3 regions of the Pseudomonas sp. LBUM1668 genome follow, and region 1 is predicted to be linked to each of the others. Evidence: predicted binding sites of a transcription regulator. Region 1 holds the regulator's gene; each other region holds the start of a gene.
The links. The regulator sigma-54, encoded in region 1, starts transcription at its own class of promoters, with help from an activator protein. The targets are predictions, from matches to a motif close to ANTGGCATNNANNTTGCTNT.

Region 1 (4,181 bases):
CCTTGCGATCCAGCATGCTGGCGATCTGGCGGAGCAACTCCAGATGCGCATCGGTGGCAGCTTCGGGGACCAGCAGTACAAACAGCAGGTCAACCGGCGCACCATCAATGGCGTCGAAATCGATAGGGGCTTCAAGGTGCATCAGGGCACTGATCGGCGACTGGCAACCCTTGAGGCGACAGTGAGGAATGGCGATGCCGTTGCCAAAACCGGTAGAACCGAGTTTTTCACGGGCAATCAGAGCCTCGAAGACATCTTGCATCTCCAGATCCGGCACTTCACGGGCGATCAGGTTGGCAATCTGTTCGAGGGCTTTCTTTTTACTGCCGCCCGGCACGTTCACGAGGGAACGGCCGGGGGTCAGGATACTTTCAAGTCGGATCATGGGGTAGGGGGTTATCGACCGGTCGCGCCCTGGAGCAGGCTCTGGGTCTTTTCCTTATGCTTTTTGAGTTGTTTGTCCAGCTTGTCGGTCAAGGCGTCGATCGCGGCATACATATCGGTATGTTCTGCGTTGGCGACCACTTCACTGCCGGGTATATGCAAGGTGGCTTCGATTTTCTGCTTAAGCTTTTCGACGCACATCGTGACTTGCACGTTGGTGATCTTGTCGAAATGGCGCTCTAATCGTTGAAGTTTCTCATTGATGTAGTCGCGCAGAGGTTCGGTCACTTCCAGTTGGTGTCCACTGATGTTGACTTGCATACAGCTTCTCCTTCGTTGCCAGTGCATAAAGCGGCAGGCCGAAAAGCCTGCCACTGGAACGCTGTAACGTGGCTTACATCAACCGCTTGCGTTCGCTCGAAGGCGCGATCCCGAGGGATTCGCGGTACTTGGCGACGGTGCGGCGAGCCACCTGAATGCCTTGTGCCTCCAGTAAACCAGCGATCTTGCTGTCACTCAACGGCTTTTTCTGATTTTCCGCGGCAACCAGTTTTTTGATGATCGCGCGGATCGCCGTGGACGAGCATTCGCCGCCCTCGGAGGTGCTGACGTGGCTGGAGAAAAAGTATTTCAGTTCATAAATACCGCGTGGGGTATGCATGAATTTCTGCGTGGTCACCCGGGAAATGGTCGACTCGTGCATGCCAACCGCCTCGGCGATGTCATGCAACACCAGCGGCTTCATGGCTTCGTCGCCATATTCCAGAAAGCCGCGCTGATGCTCGACGATCTGGGTGGCCACTTTCATCAGGGTTTCGTTGCGGCTTTGCAGGCTCTTGATGAACCAGCGGGCTTCCTGCAACTGATTGCGCATGAACGTATTGTCGGCGCTGGTATCGGCGCGACGCACAAAGCCTGCGTACTGAGCGTTGACGCGCAGACGAGGTACCGACTCCTGATTCAGCTCGACCAGCCAGCGTTCATTGTCCTTGCGCACAATGACGTCCGGAACGACGTATTCGGCTTCCGTCGATTCGATCTGCGAGCCCGGCCGTGGATTGAGGCTCTGTACCAGTTCGATAACCTGGCGCAGCTCATCCTCCTTGAGCTTCATGCGGCGCATCAACTGGCTGTAATCGCGGCTGCCGAGCAAGTCGATGTAATCGCTGACCAGACGTTTCGCTTCAGCCAGCCAAGGCGTCTTGGCCGATAGCTGGCGCAATTGCAGCAGCAGGCATTCGCTGAGATTGCGCGCGCCGATGCCGGCGGGTTCAAACTGCTGGATGCGGTGCAGAACAGCTTCGATCTCGTCCAGTTCGATGTCCAGTTCCGGATCAAACGCTTCGAGAATCTCGTCGAGGGTTTCGTCCAGGTAGCCCTGATTGTTGATGCAATCGATCAGGGTCACGGCGATCAGTCGATCGGTGTCGGACATCGGTGCGAGATTCAGTTGCCAAAGCAGATGGCTTTGCAGGCTTTCGCCCACTGAAGTGCGCGTGGTGAAGTCCCACTCGTCATCATCGCTGCTCGGCAGGCTGCTGGCGCTGGTCTGGTAGACGTCTTCCCAGGCAGTGTCGACCGGTAGTTCGTTGGGGATGCGCTCGCTCCAGTCGCCTTCCTCGAGGTTATCCACCGTCGGGGCGGTTTCCTGATAGGAGGGTTCCTGGATATCGGTGTTGGGCTTCTGTTCGGCGTTGTCAGCCAGGGGGTCGGTGTTGTCGAAGTCTTCGCCTTCTTCCTGGCGTTCGAGCATCGGATTGGATTCCAGGGCCTCCTGAATTTCCTGTTGCAGGTCCAGGGTCGACAATTGGAGCAGACGGATAGCCTGTTGCAGCTGCGGTGTCATCGTCAGCTGCTGGCCCATTCTCAAGACTAGCGATGGTTTCATGGCAGGGGCTTAACACCTTATTCGCCGGCGCGATGCGCCATCCACTACAGGGCGCCGAAGCGCCAAACTTAAGCAAATTATATGCCTGAAACTGAAGTGTTTGCCTAGAGCGCTGTAACAATTAAAGCGTATTAAATTCTGCTTGAACCGATACAGCGCCCGGGCGGCTCACCGGGCACCTTTACGCTTACAGGCGGAACTCGTGGCCCAGATACACTTCCTTGACCAGGTCGTTGGCCAGGATGGTAGCGGAGTCACCTTCGGCGATCAGCTGACCGTCGTTGACGATGTAAGCGGTTTCGCAGATATCCAGCGTCTCGCGCACGTTGTGGTCGGTGATCAGAACACCGATGCCCTTGGCTTTGAGATGGTGGATGATTTGCTTGATGTCGCCGACCGAAATCGGATCGACACCGGCGAACGGTTCGTCGAGCAGGATGAATTTCGGCGCAGTCGCCAGCGCGCGGGCGATTTCCACCCGGCGGCGTTCACCACCGGACAGGCTCATGCCGAGGTTGTCGCGGATGTGGCTGATGTGGAATTCCTGCAGCAGGCTTTCCAGCTCCTTGCGACGACCGGCCTTGTCGAGTTCCTGACGGGTCTCGAGGATGGCCATGATGTTGTCGGCTACCGACAGTTTGCGGAAGATCGACGCTTCTTGCGGCAGATAGCCGATACCGGCCTTTGCACGACCGTGCATTGGCTGGTGGCTGACGTCCAGATCATCGATCAGCACACGGCCCTGATCAGCCTGAACCAGGCCGACGATCATGTAGAAGCACGTGGTCTTGCCGGCACCGTTGGGGCCGAGCAGGCCGACGATCTGACCGCTGTCGATCGACAGGCTGACGTCACGCACGACCTGGCGGCTTTTATAGGCCTTGGCCAGGTGCTGAGCTTTCAGAGTTGCCATTACTGGTTTTTCTCTTCGGTTTTCTTCTTCGGCTGGATCACCATGTCGATGCGCGGACGCGATTCGGTGACTTTGCTGCCGGTAGCGCGACCGGCGCTGGCCAGTTTCTTCACGGTGTCGTAGACGATTTTCTCGCCCTGGGTGGTGTTGTTGTCTTTATCGACAACCTTGGCCTTATCGATCAGGACGACGCGATTTTGCGCGGCGTGGTACTGAATCGTCACGCCCCAGCCCTGAACTGGCTTGGTGTCGCCGGCAGTCTGCAGTTGTTCGAAGTAGGCGAGGTTGCCGACCGACGTCACAACGTCGATATCACCGGTCGAGGTGCGGGTGATGGTCACGGTGTTGCCTTTGACGATCATCGAGCCCTGAGTGATGATCACGTCACCTTTATAGGTAGCTACGCCGTTCTTGTCGTCCAGCTGGGCATCGTCGGCCTGAATGCGGATTGGCTGCTCTTGATCGTTCGGCAGAGCCCAGGCGCTCACGCTTCCCAGTGCTGCGCCCAGACTGAGCAAAATAGGGAGGGTTTTAACGAGCCTCATACTGTCCTCTTACGTTCGATTGCAGGTGTATCCTGCTTTCCTTCAGGTACGCTTTCATTCCTACGCCAGTCGATACACCGCCAGCGCCCTCGATTCTAACGGGTTGCTCGGTCTGCGCATATTCCCGCTGCGGGAACACTGTCATGCGAGTGGAAGTGATCAGCGTGTCACGTTTCTTTTCATCGGTGCGCTTGATGCGTACCGAATCGATCAATTCGACTTCGGTGCCGCCCGAATTCACTTCGCCGCGTTCGCTGGTCACGTGCCACGGGAAATCCGTTCCGCGGTACATGTTCAGGTCGGGCTTGGTGACCAGCGTGATGTCGGTCGCCTTGACGTGCTCGGCCTTGTCGGACGTCATTTCATACTGCACTTTGCCGTCCGGCAGGTATTGCACGGTATGCGTGTTGGTCGCATACCAGTCGATAGGATTTTCCACAGACGTGGTCGG
Region 2 (4,181 bases), 2.6 Mb from region 1:
GATGCCCATGTCCAACACGTTGCCGGTGTTGCTGATGTCACCCTGGGTGAACTGCTGCGAAACGTTGGCCAGGCGCACACCGTTACCGATGACCTTGCTGCCGGTGCCCAGTTTGGTCGCCGAGTAGACGTCTTCAAACTCTGCACGGGAAGATTTGAAACCGGCAGTCGCGACGTTGGCGATGTTGTTGCCGGTCACGTCCAGTTGTTTGTTGGCTGCATAGAGACCGCTAAGGCCGATATTGAAAGACATATTCCACTCCTTTGTGCCGGTTAGTCGGCTCTATATACCAATGGTTTGTACTTTGGACAGGGCGACGCTGCCCTTGCCGGCCAGGTTGAGCATCAGCTCGCCGCCGGTCTGGCTGATCGTCACGCTGTTGACGGTGGCCGGCAGGTAAGTTGCCAGGTCCGTCGCGGCGCCGTTGATCGGTGCGTTGGCCTTGAAGGTGTAAGTACCGACGGGCACCACGGTGCCGCTGGTGTCCTTGCCATCCCACGTGAAACTGGCGGCGCCAGCGGCGCGGCTACCCAGGTCGATGGTGCGAACCGTTTTGCCGTCCTTGTCGGTGATCGTCACGGTGCCTTCCGCGATGGACGATGGCACGGTTACCGAACCAGTCATGCCTTTGGTCGGGTCGTCGAGCTGTGCGGTATTGGTCTGCACAATCACGTTGCGGCCAACCAGAGACGACGCCTGCAACGCTTGCGACGAGTTGTAGTTGCCGGCCAGCCCGCTAACGGTGCTGTTGAGCGTGGTAATGCCTTCCAGGCTGCTGAACTGCGCCAACTGCGCAACGAATGCGCTGTTGTCCTGCGGATCGAGCGGGTTCTGGTTTTTCAGCTGGGTGACCAGCAGCTGCAGGAACGCATCCTTGCCCAGGGCTTGACCGCCGGTGGCGCTGTTGGTGGCCGAAGCAATGCCACCAGTGGTCGAACTGGTGCTCTTCGAAGAGTTCGCCAGGATGTCGTTCATGCTGAGGCCGCTGGTGGTATCGGTAACGCTCATGACAGTCGCCCCTTATTACTGACCGAGGGTCAGTACCTTCTGCATCATGGTTTTGGCGGTGTTCATCATTTCGGCGTTGGTCTGGAAGGACCGGCTCGCGGAGATCATGTCAGCCATCTCTTCCACCACGTTGACGTTCGGGTAGTAGACGTAGCCCTTGCCATCGGCAGCCGGATGGTTCGGCTCGTAGCGCGCTTCGAGGTTGCTCTGGTCTTCGACCACGCCGAGCACCTGCACACCTTGACCAGCAGCGTCCTGGTTCTGGAACAGCGAGTTGCTGCCGCCGCTCTGGCCGCCCTGGAACATGGTGGCGAATACCGGGTGACGGGCACGGTAGGTCTGGTCGATGCTCGACGAGACGGTTTCGGCGTTGGCGATGTTCGATGCCACGGTGTTCAGACGCGTGGTTTGTGCGCTCATGCCGCTGCCGGCAATGTTGAAAACGCTGGACAGGGACATGGATTACTCTCCGCGCAGGGCTGAAACCAGCCCTTTGAATTTGCTGTTGAGCAGGGTGAAGCTGGCCTGGAAGCCCACGGCGTTTTCCGCGTAGTTGGACTGCTCAATCTGGGCGTCAACAGTGTTCTGGTCGATCGACGGTTGCATCGGCGTGCGATACAGCAACGATTCGTCACCATTGCCCAAACCTTCAGCTTCGATGTGACGGCTGTTGGTCATGTTCAGGGCGAAGTGGCCACCGCTTTTGGTTTTCTCGGTCTGTGCTTCCAGCACTTTGGAGAAGTCCAGATCCCGAGCCTTGTAGTTCGGGGTATCGGCGTTGGTGATGTTATTGGCCAGCACTTCAGCGCGCTGGGCGCGGAAGCCCAGAGCCTTTTCGTGAATGCCGAGCGCTTTATCGAAGCTGATGCTCATGTCGGGAACCTTCAGGTGACCGGTTTTTCGTAACTGAGCTTTAGCAAGTGGCGTGCCAATGCAAGAAACACCCGTAAACCGGGGCCTTGTGGGCTATCGGCAATGCGGCAATGCCAGAAAAGCGGCAACCGCTTTCCGCCAGATGCCGCTTTTCTGCCGCTTGCCCCTGCCTTTACCGAATACCCCGGAACTGGTCTCAATCTGTAGGAGCTGCCGAAGGCTGCGATCTTTTGACTTTGTTTTTTAGAAACAAGATCAAAAGATCGCAGCCTTCGGCAGCTCCTACAGGGAATTGGCGCCTGGGAGATTATTCGGCACAAAAAAACGGGAGCCCCTGAGGACTCCCGTTCTTGTGACGCCGATGTCAGTTACTTCGCCTGGTAAATGATCCCCGGGCTGCACTGAACCATCTGGTAATGGTCCGGCAAACCGTTCAGCGCTTCGGAAGCACCGAGGAACAGATAACCGCCCGGCTTCAACGTGCTGTGGATGCGCAACAGAATGTCTTTCTTCACTTCAGCCGAGAAGTAGATCAACACGTTGCGGCAGAACACGATGTCGAACTTGCCCAGCGCTGCATAGCTGTCGAGCAAGTTGAACGAGCGGAATTCCACCCGGTTCTTGATCGGCGCCTTGACGGCCCAGCGACCCGGCCCTTTCGGGTCGAAGTAACGTTGCAAGCGATCAGGCGACAAGCCACGACCGATTGCCAGGCTGTCGTACTCGCCGGTCTTGCAGTTGTTCAACATGAGACCAGACAGATCCGTGGCAACGATCTGCACGCCCATCTTCAACTGGCCGAGATTGCTGCGCTCGAACTCGTCGATCGACATCGACAGCGAGTACGGTTCCTGACCCGAGGAACACGCCGCCGACCAGATCCGCAGACGCTGGTTGGGAGCGGCCTTGATGGCTTCGGGCAGCACCTTGTTCTTCAAGACTTCAAACGGATAGGTGTCACGAAACCACAGGGTTTCGTTGGTCGTCATGGCATCGACCACCTGCTCGCGCAAACCGCTGCGCGGCTGGGTCTGGATGCGCTGAACCAGCTCACCCAGGGACTTGATGCCTTGCACTTCCATCAGTTTGTTGAGACGGCTCGAGACCAGGTATTGCTTGTTTTCACCGAGCAAAATGCCACAGGCTTTTTCCAGGAACACCCGGAACTGTTCGAAATCCAAATTACCCGTAGACAATGATGCCGCCTCTTAAATCGTGTTGACCGCCAGGGGCAGAAGGCCCCTAGCTGATATCTGCTGCTTTGATCCGGTCGACTACCCGGGATGCCAGGTCATCAGGACGGAATTTGGCCAGAAAGTCATCGGCACCGACTTTCTTGACCATCGCCTGATTGAACACTCCCGACAACGAAGTATGCAGGATGATATGAAGCTTTTGCATGCGTGGGTCGCTGCGGATTTCCGCCGTCAGGGTGTACCCGTCCATCTCCGGCATCTCGATGTCGGAGATCATCATCAGGAACTCTTCTTCCGGCTTCTTGCCCTCGTCGACCAGCTTGCGCAGGTAATCCAGCGCCTGCTTGCCGTCGTTCAACGCCACGACTTCCACGCCAACCGTCTGCAGACACCGCGAGACCTGCTTGCGTGCCACCGACGAGTCATCGACTGTCAGCACCCGCAGCGACAACGCTTTGGTCTGGGTCTCGACATCGACCACGCCGACCGAAATCGCTTCCGGCGTCGGTGCGACTTCCGCCAGCACTTTCTCGACGTCGATGATTTCGACTAACTGATTGTCCACCCGAGTCACAGCGGTCAGATAATGATCGCGACCCGTGCCCTTGGGCGGCGGATGAATCTCTTCCCAGTTCATGTTGACGATGCGCTCCACCGAGCGGACCAGGAAACCCTGGGTCTTGGTGTTGTACTCCGTGATGATCACGAACGGGTTGTTCTTGTCTTTCAACGCACCTGAGCCGGTCGCCATTGCCAGATCAAGGATCGGAATGGTCGCCCCCCGAATACTTGCCACCCCGCACACGACAGGACTGGACTTGGGCATCAACGTCAGCGACGGGCATTGCAGCACTTCCCGAACCTTGAACACGTTGATCCCGTAGAGTTGCTGACCGTCAAGACGGAACAACAACAGCTCCAGGCGATTCTGCCCTACCAGTTGCGTGCGCTGGTTCACCGAATCCATTACACCAGCCATGCCAGACTCCTAAACCAACGCCAAGTGTTGTTGCGACGCACATTCATTGCTAAACGGCACGGCGCTTGCTTTTTAACTCGTATGAACGCTCAAACGACATTTTTCCGACGCCTGACATCTTCCCT
Region 3 (4,181 bases), 610 kb from region 1:
GGTGTATTTGTAGATCTGCGCGTGGGCGGGCAGAGCGATTGCCAGCAGCAGGAATAGAAAACCACGACCCATGGAATCGACCGATCAACAATGAGATTGGCTTGCAGCATAGGCCAGGGTCGGCGGTAAGCCTAACCCGGTACACATCCGGGAATTATTTGTACGCCACAATTCACTGTAGGAGTGAGCCTGCTCGCGATCGCGTAGTGTCAGCCACCATAATTCTTAACGACCCACCGCTATCGCGAGCAGGCTCACTCCTACAGGTTCTTCATCAGTCATAAAATCCGCGCAATAAAAAAGGCCTCCCGAAGGAGGCCTCTTTTTGTCACGCCGCGTAGCGCGGCGCTACCGGATCAGCAGCTGTAGTACAGCTCATATTCCAGTGGGTGTACGAAGGTGCGGACCTTGATTTCTTCTTCGGATTTCAGCGCGATGTAAGCGTCGATGAAGTCGTCGGAGAACACGCCGCCCTTGGTCAGGAACGCACGGCCCTTGTCCAGCTCTTCCAGGGCTTCTTTCAGGCTGCCGCAAACTTGTGGGATCTCTTTCGCCTCTTCAGGCGGCAGGTCGTACAGGTTTTTGTCGGCAGCATCGCCTGGGTGGATCTTGTTCTGGATACCGTCCAGGCCGGCCATCAGCAGTGCTGCGAAAGCCAGGTACGGGTTGGCAGCCGGGTCCGGGAAACGTGCTTCGATACGACGGCCTTTAGGGCTGTTGACGTAAGGAATACGGATCGAGGCGGAACGGTTGCGAGCCGAGTAGGCCAGCATTACCGGCGCTTCGAAGCCTGGCACCAGACGCTTGTAGGAGTTGGTGGCCGGGTTGGTGAAGCCGTTCAGTGCCTTACCGTGCTTGATGATACCGCCGATGAAGTACAGAGCGGTTTCGGACAGGCCGGCATAGCCTTCGCCAGCGAAGGTGTTCTTGCCATCTTTGGAGATGGACATGTGTACGTGCATACCCGAACCGTTGTCGCCGTACAGCGGCTTCGGCATGAAGGTAGCGGTGCGGCCGTAAGCGTCGGCAACGTTGTGTACAACGTATTTCAGAGTCTGAACTTCGTCAGCTTTCTTCACCAGGGTGTTGAACTTGACACCGATTTCGTTCTGACCGGCAGTCGCCACTTCGTGGTGGTGAACTTCAACGGTCTGGCCCATTTCTTCCAGTGCGTTGCACATGGCAGTACGGATTTCGTGGTCGTGGTCGAACGGCGGAACCGGGAAGTAGCCGCCTTTGACGCCTGGACGGTGACCCTTGTTGCCGCCTTCGATGTCCTGGTCGGACATCCACGAACCTTGTTCGGAGTAGATCTTGAACATCGAGCCGGAGATGTCCGACTTGAATTTCACTTCGTCGAAGATGAAGAATTCTGGCTCTGGGCCGGCGAAGACGGTGTCACCGATACCGGTGGTCTTCAGGTATTCCTCGGCGCGGTGAGCAATGGCGCGCGGGTCGCGATCGTAACCTTGCATGGTCGACGGTTCGATGATGTCGCACACCAGGATCAGGGTGGCGTCTTCGGTGAACGGGTCGAGCACGGCAGTTTCGTCGTCCGGCAGCAGGATCATGTCGGAGGCTTCGATGCCTTTCCAGCCAGCGATGGAGGAACCGTCGAACATCTTGCCGACTTCGAAGAAGTCGTCTTCCAGCGCATCGCGAGCCGGCATGGTCACGTGGTGCTGAGTGCCTTTGGTGTCCGTGAAGCGCAGATCAATCCACTTGACGTCATGATCTTTGATGAGTTGAACCGACTTCGACATAGTGTCCTCCGGGTGAATTAGGGCGGGTAGTGGATGCCCTTAATAGTGGTGATGCCGGCGCGAATACTCTGCCAAGGCAACCTGCCTCACAAGGGAGCAAATTGCATGCCAGTGCCCCAGCATGGGTTTTTTGCCCCAAATTCACGCTTATTAAAGTGCAAAGCGCCCTGATGCAGAAATTATCGCCCTCTAATGTAGCGTCTTAATCTCAAAATGACCCGTTTTGGTGCGTTCGAAACCTTCTGCATATTAACTGGTTAAACCTTGAGCAATTTCCGCTATAATCCGCGCCCCCCTTTTTCGGCTGGCCCTGCGCGCGCTGTTTTCATGAAACTAATCGTAAAAGTCTTCCCCGAGATCACCATCAAGAGTCGACCTGTCCGGACGAAATTTATCCGCCAGTTGGCCAAAAACATCCGCGCCGTGCTCCGCGATCTGGACCCGGCTGTGGTGGTGAACGGTGTGTGGGACAACCTCGAGCTGGAAACCCGCGTTACCGACGCCAAAGCCCTGAAAGAGATGGGCGAACGCCTGATGTGCATGCCGGGCATCGCGCACTTTTTGCAGATCGACGAGTACCCGCTGGGCGACTTCGACGACATCACCGAAAAGTGCAAGGAACACTACGGCGCGGCCTTGGCCGGGAAGATTTTCTCGGTGCGCTGCAAGCGTGCGGGCAAGCACGCGTTCAGCTCGATGGACGTCGAAAAATACGTCGGCAGCAAGTTGCGTCGTGAGTGCGGCGCCGCCGGAATCGACCTGAAAAAGCCGGAAATCGAAGTCCGTATCGAAGTTCGCGACAAACGGTTGTTTGTCATTCACAGCCAGCACAACGGCATCGGCGGTTACCCGCTCGGCGCTTTGGAGCAGACGCTGGTATTGATGTCCGGCGGCTTTGACTCCACCGTTGCGGCCTACCAGATCATGCGCCGCGGCCTGATGGCGCACTTCTGCTTCTTCAATCTGGGCGGTCGTGCCCACGAATTGGGCGTGATGGAAGTCGCGCACTTCATCTGGAAGAAGTACGGCAGCTCGCAACGCGTGCTATTTGTCAGTGTGCCGTTCGAAGAAGTGTTGGGCGAAATTCTCGGCAAAGTCGATAACAGTCATATGGGCGTCGTATTGAAGCGTATGATGTTGCGCGCGTCCTCTGTCATCGCCGACCGCCTGAGCATCGATGCGCTGGTTACCGGCGAAGCGATCTCCCAGGTATCGAGCCAGACGCTGCCGAACCTGTCGGTGATCGACTGCGTGACCGACAAGCTGGTCCTGCGCCCGCTGATCGTCGCGCACAAACAGGACATCATCGACACGGCCAACGAAATCGGCACTGCCGATTTTGCCCGGCACATGCCGGAGTACTGCGGGGTCATCTCGGTCAATCCGAAGACCGCCGCCAAGCGTGGCCGCGTTGAACACGAAGAGAAAGAATTCGACATGGCGGTGCTCGAGCGTGCGCTCGCCAACGCCAAACTGGTCGCCATTGATCGAGTGATCGATGAATTGGGCCAGGATTTGCAAATTGAAGAAGTCGGCGAAGCACTGGCCGGTCAGATCGTCATCGACATCCGTCACCCGGATGCCGCTGAAGACGAACCGCTGGAGCTTGCCGGCATAGAGGTACAGACGATGCCGTTCTATGCAGTGAACGCACGTTTCAAGGAACTGGACCCTACTCGCCAGTACCTGCTGTATTGCGACAAAGGCGTGATGAGTCGCCTGCATGCCCACCATTTGCTCAGTGAGGGGCATGCCAATGTGCGCGTTTATCGACCGAGCTAAGTGCCCGGGGCTGTTTGCCTGTGGCCTGCGTCACCGGCCCCCCGACACCGCCGTCAAGCTGTAACGGCCATGCCGGACACTACTGCTAATCGCTGCCAAGACTTGTCAGCAAACCGAATCCTCTGATCGAGATACACAAGTGATCGAAAATCTACGCAACATCGCCATCATTGCCCACGTTGACCATGGTAAAACCACCCTGGTAGACAAACTCCTGCGTCAATCCGGCACTCTGGAGCGCAACGAGCTCAACGACGAGCGCGTGATGGACTCCAACGACCAGGAAAAAGAGCGCGGTATTACCATTCTGGCGAAAAACACCGCCATCAACTGGAACGGCTACCACATCAACATCGTGGACACCCCTGGCCACGCCGACTTCGGCGGCGAAGTTGAACGTGTAATGTCGATGGTTGACTCCGTTCTGCTGCTGGTTGACGCTCAAGACGGCCCTATGCCGCAAACCCGTTTCGTGACCAAGAAGGCTTTCGAAGCCGGCCTGCGTCCGATCGTGGTCATCAACAAGGTTGACCGTCCAGGCGCGCGTCCGGACTGGGTTCTGGACCAGATCTTCGACCTGTTCGACAACCTCGGTGCTACCGAAGAACAACTGGACTTCCAGGTTGTTTACGCCTC

Region 2: a site for sigma-54 is predicted at 1,922-1,941, ahead of flgB (flagellar basal body rod protein FlgB). Genes of this name have one in related genera too.
Region 3: a site for sigma-54 is predicted at 1,857-1,876, ahead of glnA (glutamate--ammonia ligase). Genes of this name have one in related genera too.

The regions. Positions count from the first base shown of each region.
Region 1 covers NZ_CP166787.1:961,534-965,714, forward strand. The annotation lists gene ptsN (PTS IIA-like nitrogen regulatory protein PtsN) at 1-385, opposite strand, end outside; gene hpf (ribosome hibernation-promoting factor, HPF/YfiA family) at 397-705, opposite strand; gene ACA061_RS04165 (RNA polymerase factor sigma-54) at 779-2,272, opposite strand; gene lptB (LPS export ABC transporter ATP-binding protein) at 2,460-3,185, opposite strand; gene lptA (lipopolysaccharide transport periplasmic protein LptA) at 3,185-3,730, opposite strand; gene lptC (LPS export ABC transporter periplasmic protein LptC) at 3,717-4,181, opposite strand, start outside.
Region 2 covers NZ_CP166787.1:4,395,547-4,399,727, forward strand. The annotation lists gene flgE (flagellar hook protein FlgE) at 1-252, opposite strand, end outside; gene flgD (flagellar hook assembly protein FlgD) at 283-1,008, opposite strand; gene flgC (flagellar basal body rod protein FlgC) at 1,024-1,467, opposite strand; gene flgB (flagellar basal body rod protein FlgB) at 1,471-1,881, opposite strand; gene cheR (protein-glutamate O-methyltransferase CheR) at 2,250-3,077, opposite strand; gene ACA061_RS19835 (chemotaxis protein CheV) at 3,124-4,056, opposite strand; gene flgA (flagellar basal body P-ring formation chaperone FlgA) at 4,138-4,181, shown strand, end outside.
Region 3 covers NZ_CP166787.1:351,981-356,161, forward strand. The annotation lists gene ACA061_RS01605 (DUF4124 domain-containing protein) at 1-72, opposite strand, end outside; gene glnA (glutamate--ammonia ligase) at 357-1,763, opposite strand; gene thiI (tRNA uracil 4-sulfurtransferase ThiI) at 2,091-3,545, shown strand; gene typA (translational GTPase TypA) at 3,685-4,181, shown strand, end outside.